3 regions of the Nanhaiella sioensis genome follow, and region 2 is predicted to be linked to each of the others. Evidence: riboswitches for the same ligand, from Rfam matches in the RefSeq annotation. Region 2 holds a riboswitch; each other region holds the start of a gene.
The links. A riboswitch is a leader RNA that binds a small molecule or an ion and turns the genes downstream of it on or off. The one in region 2 is predicted to bind cobalamin.

Region 1 (6,994 bases), 780 kb from region 2:
CAGTAGTTGCTAATGCATACCCTCATCTTCTTAGAAAAAACACTAACCTTTATCGTTACGAATCTACTAAAACATTAATTGAGCCGTTAATAAAAGCAAATATACGAGTTGATTTTTGGGGAGTAGGTTGGAAGAACATGCAAGATATACTTGGTGTGCAAATTCCTAATGACTGGATCCATGGTTATATTCATTATTTAGAAACTCCAAAAGTATATAGTAGCTCTGATATCATCATAGGCCTTCAAAACCAGCAAAATCAGCTTACACAAAGAACTTTTGAAATATTAGGTTCAGAAGGATTTCTCATAACGTCTGATACACAAGAAATAAGACGCTTATTTACACCAGGGTATCACTTAATTACATCCTCTTCAAAAGAAGAAACAGTAGAATTAGTAAAGCATTATTTATTAAAAACTGAGGAAAGAGATGTTATAAGGAAACGAGGTAAAGACATGGTCGCAAAAAATCATACTTATAAACATAGGGCATTGTATATCATAGACATATTGAAAAGAAATGGGATAATAGAAAAATAATATTGGATAAGTTGTATTCATAAGGTTTATCTCGGGTTATCATTATATATAACTATCTCGAACGGAAATTAGAGAAGTCTTTTAATCTCAATTTGATTTATGTTTTTGACAAGTGAATTATTTTCAATATAACCTCGTATTGTTAGGTTGGGATAAGTAAGAACATTTTTACCGATAACTGAACCAGGATTTAACACACAGTTAACTCCAATTTTCGAATTATCACCTACAATTGAACCTAGGTAATTTAAATTAGTTGAAATAGTTTTATTATCTATGGTCTTTACTTTGATTTTCCCTCCAAAAGGTACATTTTTAAAATTCGATAAATGTACCCCACCACCAAGGTTTACATTTTGACCGAGTATTGAATTACCTACAAAATTATAATGAGGAGCACTAGATCCATTTAGTATTATAGAATGCTTGATTTCCGAACAACTACCAATTATACAGTTATCACCAATGATTACGTTATCTCTAATATATGCTCCGTGATAAATTTTAACATTTTCACCGATTATAGCAGGTCCCTTAACATATGCACCTCGTTCTATAAAACTATCTTTACCAACAAAAATGTTTTTATTATTCACAGAATTTTTATCTTCTACTTCACCATTTATAGTAGCATTTTTTTTTGATAATATTGTCTGAATAAAATTAGGTAATATTTGTAATACTTCCCAGTAGTGTTCTTTATTACTAAATATTTTCTTCATAAAAAAATCTTCATAGGTTAAAAGATCTTTTATTTTTGACAACATAATCCCTCCTTTAAGCAATTACTACACTTTGTTACCTTTCAAAAATACTATGTGTAGAAGATTGAAAATATTCAAGGTACTTACGTGGTGTAAACGTCATATTACCTTAATTACACAATATTTCTGAACTGCTTAATGTTACCTACCTTCGTTCAATACTATACATATAGATGATCGATATGTTACCTGACAAAGTTCTGTCATCTTTAATCTTTTAATTTAAATACTCCTTATTTGCGTATAGTTCTTATTGCAAGAAATGTCAAAACCTATTATAATTTAAATTGAAATTCAATATTTAGTAGTATAATTAAGTTGATAATACAATATTTTGTTATCTAGTAAAAAAGGTGTCGAAAAATCGACGTATAGATGTTCGAGAAATATAGAACATCTCCATGTAGGGAATTTGGTGAAAATCCAAAACTGTACCCGCAACTGTAAGTGCTGATGAAATAAGCGAAACCACTGTGAAGTACGATTTCATGGGAAGGGGCTTAAAGTAAAGCGAAGCACAAGTCAGGAGACCTGCCTTTTTTATTTAGTGCTATTTTCTTCGGGAGTTGGGAGGATAGGACGAGGAGAAGAAAAATCATTCAAACATTTTTTTGTTGAATGACTATTCTTAAAAGGGTGATAATTCTCTCTTTTATATATCCATCGTTCTGTTCGCTCATCTTACTAAGGATGAGCTTTTTTATATTTTAGGATGAACAGGGTCTAGCTCTGCCTTCTAACCCATTGAGTCACTTCACAATATACCTAGCATGTGTAATGATTTCATTGCATGTTGGAGGCAGGCGAGATTCATACGCATTTTTATTAAAAGGGGATGGAAAGAATGCAAAAGGTATTAGTTGAGTATCAGCAGCTGGCTGATGGTACGTCTGAAATGGTTTTAGATTATGTTCAAAAAATAGCTGATAGATTTCCTCATTTATCATTTGATGAATATCGAGAGAAAATAATGCTGGCTCTTGAGAATAAAGATGAATGGCATATTGACCAACTTACCAACATGTTAATATTATCTGCACTGGAAAGGATTACATCGTTAGAGCCTGATTGGACTTTCTTTGCTGCAAATATATACCTTGATTCACTTTATCAAAAAGCGACTGAAAATAGAGCTGAGTCGTCAGGTTACCACTATGGTTCATTTTATCAATTGCTATTAAAGCTGACGGAGATGGGAATTTATAGTCCGAAATTACTCTCACAATATTCAAGAGAAGAAATTGATATATTAGCAGACATTATCGTACCAGAGCGAGATCAATATTTTACATATATAGGTTTATTAACATTATCGGATCGTTATTTGGCAAAATCTCATCAAGGAGAAGTATTTGAGTTACCACAAGAGCGGTTTCTCATCATTGCAATGACATTGATGATGAACGAAAATAAGGAAAATAGATTAGCACTTATTAACGAATCTTATTGGGCACTCTCTAATTTGTATATGACGGTTGCAACACCAACACTTGCTAACGCAGGAAAAAGCTATGGCCAGCTATCAAGTTGTTTTATAGATACAGTTGATGATAGCTTGCAAGGAATATATGATTCGAATACAGACATCGCGAATTTATCTAAAAATGGTGGAGGGATAGGTGTTTATTTAGGGAAAATTAGAGCGAGAGGTAGTGACATAAAGGGGTTTAAAGGAGTTTCATCAGGGGTTATACCTTGGATGAAGCAGTTAAACAATACGGCAGTGTCTGTTGACCAGCTTGGCCAAAGGCAAGGAGCGATTTCAGTTTATTTAGATGTATGGCATAAGGATATATTGTCGTTTCTTGATACGAGATTAAATAACGGAGATGAAAGACTTCGTACACATGATCTATTCACCGGAGTGTGTATACCTGATGTATTTATGGAAGTTGTTGATAAACGTGGTGAATGGTATCTTTTTGACCCACACGAAGTAAGAAAAACAATGGGCTTTTCATTAGAGGATTATTTTGATGAGGAGCGTGGCAAAGGGTCTTTCCGAGATAAATATTGGGAATGCGTAAACAATCCGATCCTTTCAAAAGAAACTGTAGCAGCGATAGATATTTTCAAGGCTATTATGATTTCACAGTTAGAAACAGGAACACCATATATGTTCTACCGAGATACAGCAAATAGAGCAAACCCAAACAGACATAAAGGGATGATTTATTGTAGTAATCTATGTACAGAAATTATGCAAAATATGAGTCCTACAGTTGTTGTTGAACAAATGGTAGATGATGGTCAAATCATTACTGTGAAAGAGCCTGGGGATTTTGTCGTTTGTAATTTATCATCAATCTCTTTAGCTAAAGCAGTTCAGGATGATGTCCTTAACAGGTTAATTAAAATACAAGTTCGTATGCTTGATAATGTAATAGATTTAAATGCAATTCCTGTATTACAAGCAGAAATAACGAATGAAAAATATAGAGGGATTGGATTAGGTACATTTGGTTGGCACCATTTATTAGCATTAAAAGGTATAGCGTGGGAAAGTGATGAAGCTGTCGCTTATTGTGATGAACTGTATGAACAAATAGCGTTCGAAACAATTCAAGCTAGCATGGAATTGGCTAAGGAAAAAACACCCTATCCTGCATTTTACGGCTCAGATTGGGAATCAGGAGCATATTTCGAATACAGAAAATATCATTCAAAACAATGGAATGAGTTAAAAGGAAATGTTAAGAAGCACGGTATTCGAAACGGCTATTTGCTTGCAGTAGCACCTAATTCATCAACTTCGATCATTGCAGGGTCTACAGCAAGTATTGACCCGATATTTAGAAAAGAATACTCTGAAGAGAAAAAGAACTATAAAATACCAGTTACTGCACCAGATTTGACACCTCACACAAACTGGTATTACAAGTCGGTTTATACAATTGACCAAAAGTGGAGTATTATGCAAAATGCGAAACGACAGCGGCATATCGACCAATCAATTTCATTTAATATTTACGTTCGGAATGACGTAAAGGCTAAAGAATTATTGGAGCTTCATACACTTGCTTGGCGAAACGAATTAAAAACAACCTATTATGTACGTTCAACATCAACTGCTGACATTGAAGATTGCGATAGCTGTCATAGTTAAAAGAGGGGGATAATGATGATTACAATTGCAAAACGAGAGCTTATGGATGCACAAGCACCCAACTGTTCAACAAGTATGATCAACGGGGCAAGTTCAAATATATTAAACTGGGATGACGTCCGTTTTCCTTGGGCATACCCAAAATACAAAGTAATGTTAGCAAACTTCTGGACACCGTTTGAAATTAATATGGGAAAGGATATAAAACAATTTCCACAGCTCTCTCAAGTTGAGCAGGATGCGTTTTTGAAAATCATTGGATTATTAGCTCTTTTAGATAGCATTCAATCTGACTATGCAAGTAAGGTTGCTGACTATATTACAGATTCTTCTGTCAATGCACTCATGATTATGCTAGCTCAACAGGAGGTCATTCACAATCACTCGTATTCCTATGTTTTATCAAGCATTGTACCAAAAAAAATTCAGGATGAAGTGTTTGAATATTGGCGTACAGAACATACGTTACGAAAACGCAATGACTTTATCACGAATGGATATAAAGATTTTACTGAACAACCATCCATCGAAAACTTTTTGCACTCCATTATATATGATGTGATATTAGAAGGCTTGTTTTTCTATAGTGGCTTTGCTTTCTTTTATAATTTAGCACGAAATCAAAAAATGGTTGCAACATCAACGATGATTAATTATATAAATAGAGATGAACAAATCCATGTAGGTCTATTTGAAAAAATATATAAAGAAGTTTTGAAAGAAAACCCTGAGTATAACACCCCAGAACTAGAGCAGTATGCAATTGCTACCTTCCGGAAGGCAGCAGAATTAGAAATTGAATGGGGTCGTGAAATAATAGGTAATAAAATGGATGGAATTGTGTTTGAGGAATTGGAGCAATACATTCAATATATGGCCAATAAACGTTGTCATCAATTAGGGCATGGTAGAAATGTTTTTCCTCATGCACCGATAAAAAATCCATTGCGATGGATTATCGCTTACCAAGAAGTCGATTTAGGTAAAACAGACTTTTTTGAACAAAAATCTCGTCAATATACAAAAGCATCAGACGTGAATGGTTTTGATGATTTGTAAGGTATCCCTAAGTGAAACTTTTCTATCCTAGCCTTTTAGAGGGCATTCAAAATGGAATATAACTAAATAGGGTATACTGTCCCTCATCGATGGTTAAGATCCCCGCTTCTATAGGTGGAATCAGTGAATTTAGGTGGAGTAGGATCTTCACCTGATTCACTGATATTCAAGTTTACTTAAATGTGGAAACAGGATATGGAGAGATTATTTCGACAACACCAATTACACATACATCTGAACGGGCGGTATCATGCACAAGTATATTTCAACACATTTCCTTCCGTCACGTCTTAACTTCAAACTTTTTTATTCATATAAAAAAAGCACACCAATCCCATAGTTTACCTTTACCAACAAGACACCATAAAATCCTAAGAATGGTGTTGTCATAATGTTTGTCATTTTTTGTCGGTTGAACTACACAAAATCCTCCTAATTTAGTTTACAAATGGTACCATTATTGATACATTTAGGCTAAGAAAAAAAAGGAAGGTTGTTCAATTTTCTCCAGTAAAGTTTATTAAATTACTAAATTGTATGAAATTGGGTTCGAAACTATTAACGATAGAATGCTTGTAATTTGAAGCATATAAATGAGATTAAGTGAGGTATTGAAGATATAGTTAACGATGATAATTTACTCAGGAAAATGACAATTTAGGTGCTGCCATGTGAAGGACCAAAAAACTTAAAGTGAAGAAATGAAAAAGACCTTGAACTCTTCCTTAGCATATTTTGATGAATAGGTGGTTATTATGAAAATTATTTACTCTTTAATTATCACTTCGATTCTATTATTCGGGTGTAGTGGTGGAGGTGAAGTTAGCAATATTCTAACAGTTCACAAAGGAAATGCAGTACAACATGGTAATAACCTTGTATTTAACTATGGAGGAAACACTTATACCATAGTAGACAAACAAAAAATTAATCTACCAGCTGGTGAATACTTTAATGTTGTTTTAATTAATGGTAAGCCGGAACTTACTGACTAGGATTAAGGGAAAAAAGCAGGAGAGTACTTAGAACATTCAAATCAGTAAATAATGGTTTTGAATATTAATTCTGTACGTAATTATTAATATCATACATATTTTAGAAGTGGGAAAAAGCATCTCAATAATAGAGGTGCTTTTTATTTAGAGAACTATAAGATTCTTTCAGAACTTAGAATCCTTGTGTGTACGTGTGACTTCAAAATTATTTAGTAACAGAAGAGGAAATTCATTACCGGTTTTCATTAAAGCATAAAAAATACTGGGATGTTGGTCGTGTTGTGTACCCAACTGTGAATATGCAAAAGGAGTTTATTGGAGTAACATTCTAAGGACTCGACCCTGAACATCTCGTATCTTATTTAGACGAATTTTGCTATCGATTTAATCGAAGAAAATTCAAAGGAGAATGGTTATTTGTTCTAAGTGAAATTATGTGCATCACCTCAGACAATTACTTATTCTAGGCTCGTGGAAAATATAACTAATGTAAAGTTAAGGAGTGCATAATAAAAGACTGTATTTAGC
Region 2 (6,994 bases):
TTGCTTGTACAAACGCGGCTTCCGTAAGTCTTCCATCAACAAAAATCATCATATTAATCGTCCCTGGATAAACCACTTCTTCTTCCCTATACATTGCTCTACTCACATCAACTGCATTTGAGGTACCTGCGGTTATGACTGTAAATATGCTAAGATTGTTAACATTAAGCACTTCCGTAGCTACATCTTCTAATGTTGCTGCAGTCATCATACCGATACAATCAGGACTATTCATACTATGGCTTTGAAGAAATGACGTCATATCTTGTCTTGGACTATTACAATTATAATTTTTGTGGACGTGACGGTTTACAAAGGTGCTTTTCCAACCGATTCCATCACCAATTATTGAAGAAGAGAGTGTTTTAAATGGTTGTTTAGTCTGAATAACAATCATTTCTTTAGTTAAGTGCATTGATATTTGTGACATTAACCCATTTTCTTGCGGTAAAGTAGGTAATTTAGGGACGAGTGATATTAGTGTTTTCGGTACTGTAGAGTGCTCACCTACTGTTAATTGTGTTCGGTATACGTTCGTTAAATCTTTTTCATTCAATACTTTATTAGGTGCGTCCATTGCAATCATTTTTCCATTATTAAGCAGCAGAATTTTATCACAATAAAAACTTGCTAGATTCAGGTCGTGAAAAATAGCAATGACAGTTAAGTCTGATGTCTCAGACCATTGTGATAAAGAATCTAGCAAATGTATTTGATACGATATATCTAGATGATTAGTCGGCTCATCCAACATGAGTATTTCAGGCTCTTGTGCTAATGCACGGGACAAGAACACTCTTTGACGCTCTCCACCACTTAGAGTCGCTAAGCTCATTTCCTCCATCCCTGTTAAACCAGTTAGTTGAATTGACTTTTTTACAACGTTCTCATCTTCATCGGTCCACTGAGGAAATAACCCTGTTTGGTGAGCATATCGGCCTAATTTAACTGTTTCCTGAACGGAATAATTAAATGAAGCTTCAATTGTTTGAGGTAAAACAGCAATGATTTTCGCTAGTTTTTTTTGCTCATATTTTGTTATCGACTGGCCTTTTATCCTTATATCACCTGTATTAGCATGTAACATTCCACTAATTAATTTTAATAATGTTGTTTTACCACTGCCATTAGGCCCAACTATACCTATAATTTCTCCTTTTTTAACAGTGAAGTTAATATCATCCAGCACCTTTTTTTGATTATAATGATAACTAGCTTCCGTTACATTAATCATGACAATATCATCCTCTTCGATTCGATATAAAAATATAAGCAAACACAGGTGCACCAATTAAGGCAGTAATGACTCCTATTGGTAGTTCACGTGGAGTAATAATTGTTCTAGCGATTAAATCAGCAATAACTAAAAATGCCCCCCCATTAAGCATTGATAATGGTAATAGACGAACATGGTTGGGGCCCCATAAAAGCCTTGTTATGTGAGGAATAACTAAACCTACAAAACCGATTGTTCCTGACACAGCAACAGCTGCACCTGTTAATAATGAAGAAGCTGCCAAAATGGTCATTTTTCGTTTTGCCACATTAACCCCTAAAACTTTAGCTGACTCTTCACCAAATGAAAATGCATTTAACTCTCTTCCATTACCGAGTAGTAATACAATGCCTACCATGTAAAAAGGTAGAATAATTTTAATATAATCCCAACCCCTCATCGCTACACTACCTAATAACCAGTTAATGATCTGTCTTAATTCTTCACCCGTAAGTGCAATCATTAAAGAAATAATAGACCCTAAAAATGAGCTAAATATAATCCCAGTTAAAATAATCGTTTCCACAGACATGGATTTCTCAACTGCTCTGGCAAACACTAATACGAGTATGAGGGACAGAAACGCAAAAGAAATACTAAATATAGGTAAAGTAAATTTCCCTATAAAAGGGATATGTATACCAAAAAAAAGCACAATTACTGCTCCAACTGATGCTCCAGAAGATACTCCAAGTGTATAAGGGTCTGCTAATGGGTTTTTTAACAACCCTTGAAATGCAGCCCCTGCAATCGCTAGAGAAGATCCGACAATAAAAGCTAGAATCACTCGGGGTAAGCGAATCGCCATTATAATATTTACTACTGTTGTATCAATCGTCTCTATTGATCCTAAATGAAAAACTCTATAAAAGATCACGTTTAAAATAGTAGAAAAGGGGATCGATAACGTCCCTATCGAAACCCCTAACAAAATTGAAAATATAACAAAACATACAGTAATAATATATGGTAGAGAACGGTTTTTATTGATAAATGTCAGGATAGACAGCTTTTGCAAGTTCTTCTACTCCTTCAATTAAACGTGGACCAGAACGTGTTACTAAATTAGAGTTAATATCAAAAACCAGTTTGTTTTTTACAGCTGGTACTTCTTGCCATGCATCACGCGCTAATACTTGATCAACTGCATTATCGACATAATACCCATATGTAATAACAATAACATCTGGCTTAAGCAATACCGCATCTTCCTCTGTAAATTGTGGCCAACCTTCTTGATCGCCTGCTGCATTTTTTGCTCCAATCGCTTCAAGCATTTCATGCATGAAGGTACCTTTTCCCGTCGTAAATAGATCTGGAGCTTGGGATATTTCTATCCAAACTACCTTTTGATCAGCTTCTTTAATTTCTGCTGACTTCTCTTTAATCAGATTCAATTTTTCTGTCATATCACTTATGATCTTGTCTGCATTTTCTTCTGTTCCAGTGACAACACCAATCATTTTAATAGAGTCATAAACTGCTTTAAATGATGTTGCATTGTTAACAACGACCACGTTTATACCAGCATCTCGTAGTTGTTGAAGACCTTCAGTAGAGCTATGCGCACTTGAGGCATGGGCAAGAACGACGTCTGGGTTTAATGAAATCACCTTTTCAACATTAAATTCTGTTCCACCAACCCTTGCTATATCGGCTACTTCTGGTGGATAATCAGCCCAATCACCTACACCAACCATTTTATCACCTAAACCTAACGCAAAAGCTATTTCTGTATTACTTGGTATTAACGACACTATTGCTTGTGGCTCTTCTTCTATTGTCACGTCATTACCTAATCCATCCGTAATTGTTACTGGAAAGCTAGACTCTGCTTTATCATCAACTTTAGTTTCCTGTTCTACATTTGTAGAAGCTTCATTATTTTTAACCTCTGTTTGACCACAACCTACTAATAAAATGAATGATAAAATAACGATAAAGACAGTAGGGAAGTACTTTTTAATGTTTAACATCTTTTTTCTCCTTCTTTTTTAATATGGCAGTTTTCGTATTCATTGTTGTTTTTCGTATTAGGACAACTAGAGTTACGTGTTGTCTTTTCTTCAATACAACGATGAGAATGATTATAAACCTCTGTTGTTCAGGTAACAACAATGTTAACGAAATCAGCCTAAATAGAAATAAGCCCATCCGAATTGGATGAGCTGTTAGACGGCATCATAAATGTATTGTTACTAAAAAATACACTACTCGACCGTCTCAATACTCAATCCCCGAAGAATTGAAAACGTATATAGTGCTTGGCAGGTCTACTGACTCATGCTTCATCCTACTTTGATCCTTCCCATATGGCTAACAATAAATATGTATAATATTATTATTCCATACAGTGGTAATATCATTTCGTCCACAAATACAGTTGCGGGGGCAGTCCTAGATTCACACTAGAATTCCCTTTTAAGTCTTTATGGAATGTTTTAACATTCCCTTTATTTCCTATGTAGTATAATAGAAAAGACACCTAGCACTATTCATTTTTAGGCTGTTTACGCATTGATTATTGTTATTCATGCAAAGACGTTTAGGATAAAACTAATTGCCATAAATCCATTTCTAGCATATTTACTAACAATAGTAACACCATATACGAAATGAGCCCTTTTAAAAATTCTTTTTCATAATACCCGATTATTAATATATTGACAAGAATAATTTGACTGCTTATCAAATACTTAACATGGCACAATCGTGCATTTTATTATTGTGGTATAAAGAATGAAAATGTAGTTCCTTCATCAATTTTACTATGAACGAAGATATTTCCATTGTGCGCCTCTATCAAATTCTTAGCAATTGCTAAGCCCAGTCCAGTACCTGAACGTCCACGCGTTCGAGCTTTATCTGCTTTATAGAAGCGTTCAAAGACAAATGGTAAGTCCTCCTCAGGAATTCCTGAACCAGAGTCTTTGACGTCAATTTTCAAACCATCTTTTATAGAATCAACTTTTACAACAACAGTTCCCTGTTCATCAGTATAACGTATTGCATTATCAATCAGATTAGTTAATACTTGTTCAATCCTATCAGGATCAAACATAATTGTTTTATGTACTACGTTAATTTGCACGTCCAAGGTAATTAACTTATCCTGTGCCAACCCATGAAATTTGCGAATTATTCTTTGAATGTAAGGTTGAATATCTATCTCTTCTAAATGCAAATTTAAGTGACCAGCTTCCATTCTAGCTAAATCCAATAGCTCATTCACTAGCCTACCCATACGTAAAGATTCATCATATATTACTTTTGCGATATCTTTCTTTTCTTGATCGCTACTAGCAATATCATCAATGATCGCTTCACTATATCCTTGTAACATAGAAATTGGTGTTCTTAATTCATGGGACACATTCGCAATAAAATCTTCTCGTAGCTTGTCTAACCTTCGTTCTTCAGTCATATCTCGAAGTACTGCGACAGCTCCTCTGACAAATTTATTATCATATAACGGGCTCATAACGATAACCCAATTCCTACCTTGTAATGTGATTTCTATCGTCTGTTCTTTCTCAAAAGAAACAACTTGTTTAAACAATTCTCGAACCTCTGATGGTAGCTCTTCTGTTGGCTTCTCTAAATTGCCTTGTTCGTAATACCATGCTTGCAAAAATTGCTCAGAAGGTGGGTTTGAAACTAAGATCGAGCCATCTTTATTAAAAGTAATTACACCATCAACCATACTGCTTAAAATACTAGATAACTGCTCTTTTTCTTGACTTAACGCGTTCATATTATACTTTAATTGTCGCTCCATTTGATTAAAAGCAGTAGCTAAATCACCAATTTCATCATTTGTCAAAATCGGTACCTTCGTATCAAATTTCCCCTTTGCCACTTCGAACGCTGCTTCTCTCATTTTAAGCAGTGGAGAAGTTATTCTAGTTGACAAGAAAAAAGCAAATATGGTCGTTAATACAATTGCGACTCCCGCAGCTAAAAGTATTAGTTTAGTTGTTTGATGTGATGTCTCTTCAACAGCCCTTAATGACTGATATATAATTACTGCGCCATTTTCTTCGTTAGAAACTTTTAAAGGTGCAGCAACTAAAAACAATTGGCTGTTTTTATCAACTGGAGCTGTGATTTCATGTAAGTATTTCTTTTCGCTTATTACTTCCCTGTTCGTAAACACCCTGGCTAGTTGTTTATCATTAAAGATCGATGATATTGGTAGGTTTTCTAGTACATTACTATCAGGTGAATACCAATAATTATCTTTATCATATACAATAATGACTTTCGTCATCTCATCAATTAATTCCCATGAAATATTCCGTGCTAATTGTTTATCATCATATTCTTCCATGATCGAGGCTATTTTGGTCGCTGTTTTTGTTAAATCATTCTTTGCCTCATTGACATGATAATTTTCAAAAAACTGGAGTAAAAGGACGGTTAGAATTGATAATACGAATGAAACTAATAGCAAAATAGTAAACCATAATTTCCCTACTACACTTCGCCAAAGTTTCATTCATTGGTTACCTCAAACTTGTAACCCACACCCCAAACAGTTACGATCATTTTTGCTGCTTCTTCAGAAACACGATTCAGTTTTTCACGTAGACGTTTTACGTGTGTATCAACAGTACGTAAGTCACCAAAAAACTCATAGTGCCAAACTTCTTTTAATAATTGCTCTCTATCAAACACTTTATCAGGAGCCTTGGCAAGAAAATAAAGAAGCTCATACTCCTTAGGTGTAAGACTGACCTCTTTCCCATCCGCAGATACACGATGTGCATCATTATCAATTGATAAATGAGGGAATACAATTACATCTTTTGTAGTTGTTTCAGTTTGTAAATAAGAAGTCGGTGAAGACCTTCTTAACAATGCTTTGACTCTAAGTACAACCTCTCTCGGGCTAAATGGTTTAACGATATAATCATCTGTCCCAACTTCAAACCCTTGGACACGATTCACTTCTTCACCTTTTGCAGTTAGCATAATTGTAGGTGTCGCCTTTTTTTCTCTAAGCTCTCTACATACTTCAATGCCATCCTTACCAGGCATCATTAAATCTAAAAGAATGAGGTCATAGTCATTTTCAAGAGCTTTAAGTAAACCATCATTACCGTTGTCTGCTTCTTCAATTACGTAATCTTCACGCTCCAAATACATCCTTAATAGTCGTCGAATTCGTTCTTCATCATCAACAACTAATATCTTAATTTCTCTTTCCATATGTCTCGTCCTCCTCAGACAATGTTAATAGTTGAAATTGTTAACGTATAGGTTTATGCGTATCTGTCTTTATGATTATGCGTATGAATGTAATCCTGCAATGACTAGGTTAACAGCAACTAGATTAAACATAATAATGGCAAAACCAATTACCGCTAACCATGCTGATTTTTCACCGTGCCATCCTTTAGAAAGTCTTAAATGTAAAAAGGCTGCATAAAAGAGCCAAGTAATAAGCGCCCATACCTCTTTTGGATCCCATCCCCAAAAACGATTCCATGCTATTTGCGCCCAAATCATCGCAAAGATTAGCCCGCCTAATGTGAATATTGGAAACCCAATCGTTACTGCACGGTAACCTATCTCATCCACTAGATCTAAATTAACATTTTTCACAATAGGCTGCAATGCAGCTCCAATTCTTTTCCTGAGTATTAACCTCAGCATGCCGTATATAATTAATCCTGTAATTAATGATAATAGTAAAGTATTTAATTTTTGTGCATC
Region 3 (6,994 bases), 1.7 Mb from region 2:
CGATGCTTGGAATGCTCATCATTAAAATGATAGATGAAAAGTATATAGGGAAAACAAATGGAATATTAACTCCATTATTTATTGGAGGAATGCTAGTGGGATCGGCTGTTGCTGGACCTTTGGTCACTTACACATCATTAATCGTTACTTATTTTACAGCTGCAATCATCATAATAGTCGGTGCTATGGTTAGCATTAAGCTTAATTTAACGAACTTATCTGTTAATCAGCCAAATGAATCTAAAGAATTACCTTATGAAACTAAAATTAGTAATGAGTTCAATTAACAAATGCTCATGTTTTAGTAAATAACCGTAGATACAAATGCATCTACGGTTTTCATCTCTTTTGATACAACGGGTGAAGCAGCGAGTCTATTTAATGAGGGATCCTGTTAATGATTTTGAGAACTCCACAATCTATAGACATCTACTAACTCATGTCCATCAAAGGATAATTTATAAATATCTGGCATGGTGAGTTGTTTCCAAAAGGCAAAATCAAATTGTGGGTCAAAGTAATTCATGATTAATACCATAATATTGCCATGTGTACCGACAACTATATTTTTACCTTCATATTTTGATAATATCTCTTTAGTTACCTTTACACCTCGTGCCTGAGCAATTATATTTGATTCCCCACCTTTGAATGAAAGCTGCTCATTTTCCCAAACGGCTGTTATAGCCTGTAGGAAGTTATCAACTGGTCCGTCAGACAATAATCTCTCCATAAAGTCGTCTTTTAGTACTATCTCCATACCTCTAAGCTGGGCAATACCGTCAACTGTTTGTATCGCTCTTTTGTAAGGGCTAGATATGACGATATCGATTTTTTCGTCTTTAAGAATGGATGTTACGTTAGTTGCGTCAAATAGACCTTGTTTAGACAGAGGCCTACTTAATTCATCAGGTGTATAAGTAGCATGAGCATGGCGCACAAAAAATAAGTTTGTTTTCATATAATCACCTTTATTTATGTTTGATATTGTTTTTTCCACAGCTCGTTTCTTTTCTTACTAAGATATAAACACGGATAAAGCAGTTAGTTTAACCTTTTCTTCTTCTAAGACTATTAAAACCATATTCAACATATGCAACATATCAGTTACTCGAATTTAAGTGAAATAAAGCAACAAAGATAACAAAAGGCTGTTTTAATATAGTTTGCTGTTATATCAATATTTTTTTAAAAAAAAGATGCCCCAAAGCTTGAGTTGTTCTCATGTGTATTTGTTAATAGGAAAAACAACCGAAAACAGCCTAACAAAAAGTGCCTATTAAATTAGCATTCCTTTGCTGCTAAAATGCAAATAGCTATTCCTTAGCTGATATGCAGTAACTTAATCGCATACAGCTTCAAAACTTATTAAGGTGCTTCCGCATTCTGTGTATGGTGTCTCAACGATATTGATCTTATTTCTTTCGTGAAATACATATATAAACTTATGCTTAACAGTGTTGATCCTCCGACTAATGGTAGCCAATAAGGTGAGATGATGTTTAGAAGTGTTCCTGACAGAATCATAGCAATCGGTACAATGGCCTTAACAATAGTTAAGCCAGTACTTATAACTCTCCCTCTTAACTGATCAGGAACCATTTGTTGAATAAACGTCATGATAGGGATATCGACAAATGATGAAGAAATCCCAAAGCCTATATTTAATACACAATAAAATATTGTGTAAAAAATAGGGTGATAAGTTTGGTTAAAGAGCAATGGTCCACTAATGAGGATTGTTAAACTGGAGATGATCATAGTCATAAGTATTAAAAACTTATGATAATGTAACTTTGAAATAAATTTTCCAATGAAAATAGATCCAATTAGCATACCAATTGGAAATGCCGCTTCAATGATTCCAAATGCAGTAGAATGAAGCTTTAAAACATTTGTAATAATAAACGGAACTGGAATGGTTGATGATAAAGTAATAAAAAAGTTAACAAGTATTGACAGAACGATAATGCCTCGTAATTTTTTTTGAGAAATAATATAGGAAAAACCTTCTTTTAGCTCTATGAAAAAGTGGTCTTTTTCTTTGTTAGGAGAATTTTTTTCATTGAATCGGAAATTAATAAAGCACTCACTTATACTTGAAATGATAAAGGAGATAGCATTTATTAATATAAAGGTTTTTATATTAACAAAAGCAAATACCATTCCTCCTATAATTGGTCCTAAAGTAAAAGAAATTGAAAAAATTATTCTTGTGATCGCGTTGATCTTCATCAAGTTATTTTCATGAACAATATTTGGTTTAGATGATTCGATGCTCACACTAGCAAATGTACTGAAGACATTTAAAATAAATGTTATTGCATAAATCCAATATAAATGGAGTTCATGAAGACTAATTACATATAAAACAAGAAGCACCACGCCACTTAATACATCACTAAAAACTAGTATGAATTTACGGTTCAGACGGTCTGTGATAACTCCAGCTACAGGTCCTAAAATAATGGTCGGTATAATAGATAATATTAAGTTTGTTGCAAATGAAAGCCCCGAACCTGTTACTGTCAAAACATATAAACTGATAGCAAATGAGTAAACGAAAGATCCAAATAACGAGACAATGCTTCCAAATGAAAGTAAGATCAAATTTTTTACATCAGATTTTGGATCAAACATTTGACTTAATTTATTCCTCAATATTTCCCCCTCCTTTATAGTAATCCTAATTCATCGGGAAAGGGCAATAGCAAGGTAGTATTTACGTTTTTTTTACGATGAAATTTACAAAAGGTCGGGTTAACCCAACCTTTTTCCATAATAAAGATAAGTATACATCTTCTCGCCATCTAGTAATTGCAATTCATACTTTCCAGGGGATTGATCAACTGGAATAGAGACCATATCGTCGACAAGGTCATAGCGTAAAGTTTTTAATTTCTCTTTGATGTTATTAAGTTGAAAGTTTTGTCTATAAGACGGATTGATTTCATTTTTTTTATGATAGTTTTCATACGTCAAATATGCACCGATTAAATTACTTTCTTCTTTTAAATAAAGCTGTACTTCCTCTATTAAAAAGTTTTCATGTTGAAAGCTATGCTCTGAACTGCCTGTATCAATTAAAAAATCGACTGCTTCTTTTTTTAATGGAATATGTAGGAAATCAGAACAAATAAATAAGATATTTTTCTGTTCTTCATAAGTTTCTAAAATACTTTTTAATACGTAATGTCGTTGGTAATCATGATCAACCGCAATATAGAGGCAATCTTTAGGCAAGGAGTTATAGATATGCCTTAATGAGAAACCAATTCCGGTACCAAGATGGAGCAATATTTTATGCGTTAATTGTTCAAAATTAACCCTTTTATAAAACCAGTCAACAGCCTGATATAGATGATCTAAATATTTTTCATCTGTTTCCTTAATGTAATCTGATATAAAATAGTTGAATTCATTCATCATATGACTTGGACTTTTAACGTGGTGAGCATGATGAATGGTTTGTGGGGTGAAGAGAATTCCGTCTTTAATAAAGTGTTGATGCTCACAGTTACATTGAAGAACACCATGTAAGATTTGATTGTTAACGATGTCTCCATTTTTAATGCTTAGAGCAGCGCCGCATTTTTTACATTCTAAAAGTGGGAGCACTGATAAGCTCATACCCATTTTAAGCTGTTTAGGTTTATTCGTTGTATTTAAATGGGTAAGTTCATTTTGCAAATTTTGTCTCGTTTCTTCGTATTCGACTATTTTATGTTCTATCGTATGTAGCTTTTCTACAAAAATCTCTTTGTAAAATTCGTTATTTTCTAGTGCGGATAATTTGCCAAGTCTTTTATATTGAAAGATTGTTTTTATTTCACTTAACGAAAAGCCGAGGTTTTTTAAGTAAATAATATCCTTTACATCTCTGTGACACTGTTCATCAAATTGATACTGTCCGGATGCTTTCTCAGGTGTTATTAAGCCAAGGTCTATGTAGTGTCTAGTTGTATTTATGCTTATTTTATTTTCTTTAGAAAATTGTCCTATTTTCATAGTTAGTCACCTTAACTTTGTTTTATTAGAAATCAAATTAATATTTATTATATTATACACGTACTATTAGAAATTTCCTTTCACAAATATACATGATATGAAAAAAGCTAGACTCATAATTTAATTTAGAATATACTGAATTATAACAACTGAATGATGAAATAAACAGGTGTTGTGCATAAGTAAAAGCTGTGTACAACTTAAAAGGGAAGTTCGGTGTAAAGCCGACGCGGTTCCCGCCACTGTAAGTCTGAGCAACCTGCATATGTGTCACTGTTTCGAAAGAAATGGGAAGGCGCAGGAAGTGTTGAAGATAAGTCAGGAGACCTGCCTGTTTAAGTAACACGATTGTAACCTACGGGAATATAGGGAGGTGTTGTTAAGAATTAGTATGTAAACATATAGTTAATACTGACTTTTTCTGAGCACTCGATCCTTTATGGTTTGAGTGCTCTTTTTATTTTACATAAAGGCTCTTTCGGAATCTTCTAATTTTGTTTAGTAACCACGAGCTATATTCGTGTGTATATCAATATATTTCGAATCAGCCTTTATAAACATGGGGGAGAGCTTCACTGATGAAAAGAAAACATGCTTGGCTATTCGTAACAATTATTATTGGTTTGACTAGTTATTTTTGGCTGAATTCATTTCGGCCAGTATATGCGATGCACATAATGGAGGGCTTCCTGCCGGTTGGGTGGGCTATTTTTTGGTGGGTTTTAACCATTCCATTTTTGGCTGTTGGGATGTACTCCATCCGAAAAAAAGTGAAAGAAAACCCCGAGGTGAAGACGATGCTTGGGCTATCAGGGGCGTTTGCATTTGTGTTGTCAGCATTAAAAATCCCTTCTGTAACTGGAAGTAGTTCACATCCGACTGGTGTTGGGCTAGGTACTGTGCTTTTTGGTCCAACAGTCATGAGTGTACTAGGGACGATTGTATTAATGTTTCAATCATTATTGCTCGCTCATGGCGGTATCACAACACTCGGTGCAAATGCATTTTCGATGGCTGTTGTAGGACCAATGGTTACATATTTCGTATTTAAAGCAGGCTTAAGAGTAAATTTCTCTTTTGCAGTCTCAGTTTTTTTAGCAGCCATGTTAGGAGATCTCAGTACTTATACTGTGACAGCTTTTCAATTAGCTCTGGCATTTCCGACTGAGGTTGGAGGAGTTGTAGCATCATTTATCAAATTTGCTGGGATTTTCTCTTTCACACAAATTCCTTTAGCAGTGAGTGAGGGGCTATTAACAGTAGTAGTTATGAACTTGCTTGCAAAATACAATGTTCGAGAATTACAGCTATTAAATGTTCCAGTAGTTAGAATGAGTTCAAAAAAGGCTTAGAACAACAAGGTAGTTGAGCAAAAAGAGAAGTAACTCAATTAGTTATGCTACAGCCATTGTTTCACTTACATTTGAGTAACTGATATGTATGAAATGATTTTTATAGACTTTAACAAAGAAAAGCTGCTCTGAACTAATTATATTCTTGTTTAGCTTTTATTACGAAAAGCAACTATTAATGCGAAAACAGCTATTTGAAACAAGGAGGTATGTTAATTAATGAAAAATCTGATTTTGATAGTGTTGGTCATCTTGTTGGCTATTGTTCCTTTAGTAATACAGCGGGATGCTGAATTTGGTGGGGCAGATGGACAAGCTGAAGAAGCGATTGGTGAAATAGCACCTAATTATGAGCCTTGGTTCAACGTATTATGGGAGCCACCAAGCGGTGAGATAGAAAGCTTGCTATTTTCCTTACAAGCGGCCATAGGTGCAATTATAATCGGCTATGTTATCGGCTATGGTAGAGCACGAAAAAAATTCTCCACTGAATCTTCTAGTGAGGTGAAGCATGCTTCGGATTGACCAGCTTGCTTATTTGAATCAGCTACGACATGTTCACCCTATTGAGAAAGCAGTTTTCACATTTTTATTTTTGTTTTTCTGTCTTATTACAAAAAGTGAAGTTATTGCTGTTATAACTTTGTTAATCATGAGCATGGCAATAGTTTTTGGTGCGAAAATCTCAGTACGTGATTATATAAAACTACTTTTATTACCATCATTTTTTTTGGTTTCAAGTATTATACCTATTCTTATTTCGGTTGCACCGTATGACTACAAAGTAATTGATTCTTTATGGTCAATGACTTTTGGTACGTGGCAGTTGTATATATCTACAGATAATATATCAATCGTTACAAGCTTATTTTTTACCGTTTTCTCAACTGTAAGTTGCATGTATTTCTTAATATTATCTACGCCGCTTCATGATATTTTATGGCTTCTACAGAAAATGAAACTACCAACACTATTTATTGAACTCGTTGCATTCACATATAGATTTATTTTTGTACTCTTAGATAAAGCTCAAGAAGTCTATATCGCACAAGCTTCTAGACTTGGCTATCAACATTACCGTCTATCAATTTATTCTTTAGGTCAGCTAGTAGTAGGGGTGTTTGTAAAGTCTATGAAGTACGCAAAAGAACTACAAATAGCTGTAGATACACGTGGTGGACAAGATGGTAATTATGAAATTGAAAGCAGCTATAAATATCATCCACTGAACTGGGGGATCGTAGCGATATCAATGCTGACGCTTACATTCGTAGCATCAGCTATGTAAAAGGAGTTCTGTTTAATGAGTACACCAATTATAGAGCTTGAAAACATTACATACCAATATCCTGATGGGACTGATGCTATAAACAATATTTCTCTATCTATTGAACAAGGAAAGAAAATTGCTTTGTTAGGAAATAACGGGGCTGGAAAGTCAACATTGTTTTTACATTTCAATGGGATTTTACAACCGACGAGTGGTTCCATCTGTTTTCAAGGTGAAACGTTACGGTACAAGCGCAAAGAGATAAAGAGATTACGTCAACAGGTAGGGATTGTATATCAGGATTCTGACTCTCAATTATTCTCATCTAGTGTTTATCAAGATATAAAATATGGACCTAAAAATA

Region 1: linked by a shared signal. The riboswitch ahead of V1503_RS20870 (ribonucleoside-diphosphate reductase subunit alpha) and the one ahead of V1503_RS16885 (ABC transporter substrate-binding protein) in region 2 are both predicted to bind cobalamin.
Region 3: linked by a shared signal. The riboswitch ahead of V1503_RS08855 (energy-coupling factor ABC transporter permease) and the one ahead of V1503_RS16885 (ABC transporter substrate-binding protein) in region 2 are both predicted to bind cobalamin.

The regions. Positions count from the first base shown of each region.
Region 1 covers NZ_JBKAEG010000001.1:4,412,864-4,419,857, forward strand. Annotated here, with positions in the region: gene V1503_RS20860 (CgeB family protein) at 1-542, shown strand, start outside; gene V1503_RS20865 (LbetaH domain-containing protein) at 611-1,306, opposite strand; cobalamin riboswitch at 1,641-1,859, shown strand; gene V1503_RS20870 (ribonucleoside-diphosphate reductase subunit alpha) at 2,142-4,412, shown strand; gene V1503_RS20875 (ribonucleotide-diphosphate reductase subunit beta) at 4,425-5,471, shown strand; gene V1503_RS20880 (hypothetical protein) at 6,227-6,466, shown strand.
Region 2 covers NZ_JBKAEG010000001.1:3,635,014-3,642,007, reverse strand. Annotated here, with positions in the region: gene V1503_RS16895 (adenosylcobinamide amidohydrolase) at 1-1,234, opposite strand, end outside; gene V1503_RS16890 (FecCD family ABC transporter permease) at 1,242-2,294, opposite strand; gene V1503_RS16885 (ABC transporter substrate-binding protein) at 2,260-3,243, opposite strand; cobalamin riboswitch at 3,526-3,779, opposite strand; gene V1503_RS16880 (ATP-binding protein) at 3,999-5,774, opposite strand; gene V1503_RS16875 (response regulator) at 5,771-6,487, opposite strand; gene ccsB (c-type cytochrome biogenesis protein CcsB) at 6,563-6,994, opposite strand, start outside.
Region 3 covers NZ_JBKAEG010000001.1:1,901,088-1,908,081, reverse strand. Annotated here, with positions in the region: gene V1503_RS08875 (MFS transporter) at 1-287, shown strand, start outside; gene V1503_RS08870 (histidine phosphatase family protein) at 395-961, opposite strand; gene V1503_RS08865 (MFS transporter) at 1,369-2,661, opposite strand; gene V1503_RS08860 (MerR family transcriptional regulator) at 2,761-4,008, opposite strand; cobalamin riboswitch at 4,159-4,357, shown strand; gene V1503_RS08855 (energy-coupling factor ABC transporter permease) at 4,587-5,360, shown strand; gene V1503_RS08850 (energy-coupling factor ABC transporter substrate-binding protein) at 5,580-5,885, shown strand; gene cbiQ (cobalt ECF transporter T component CbiQ) at 5,872-6,648, shown strand; gene V1503_RS08840 (energy-coupling factor ABC transporter ATP-binding protein) at 6,664-6,994, shown strand, end outside.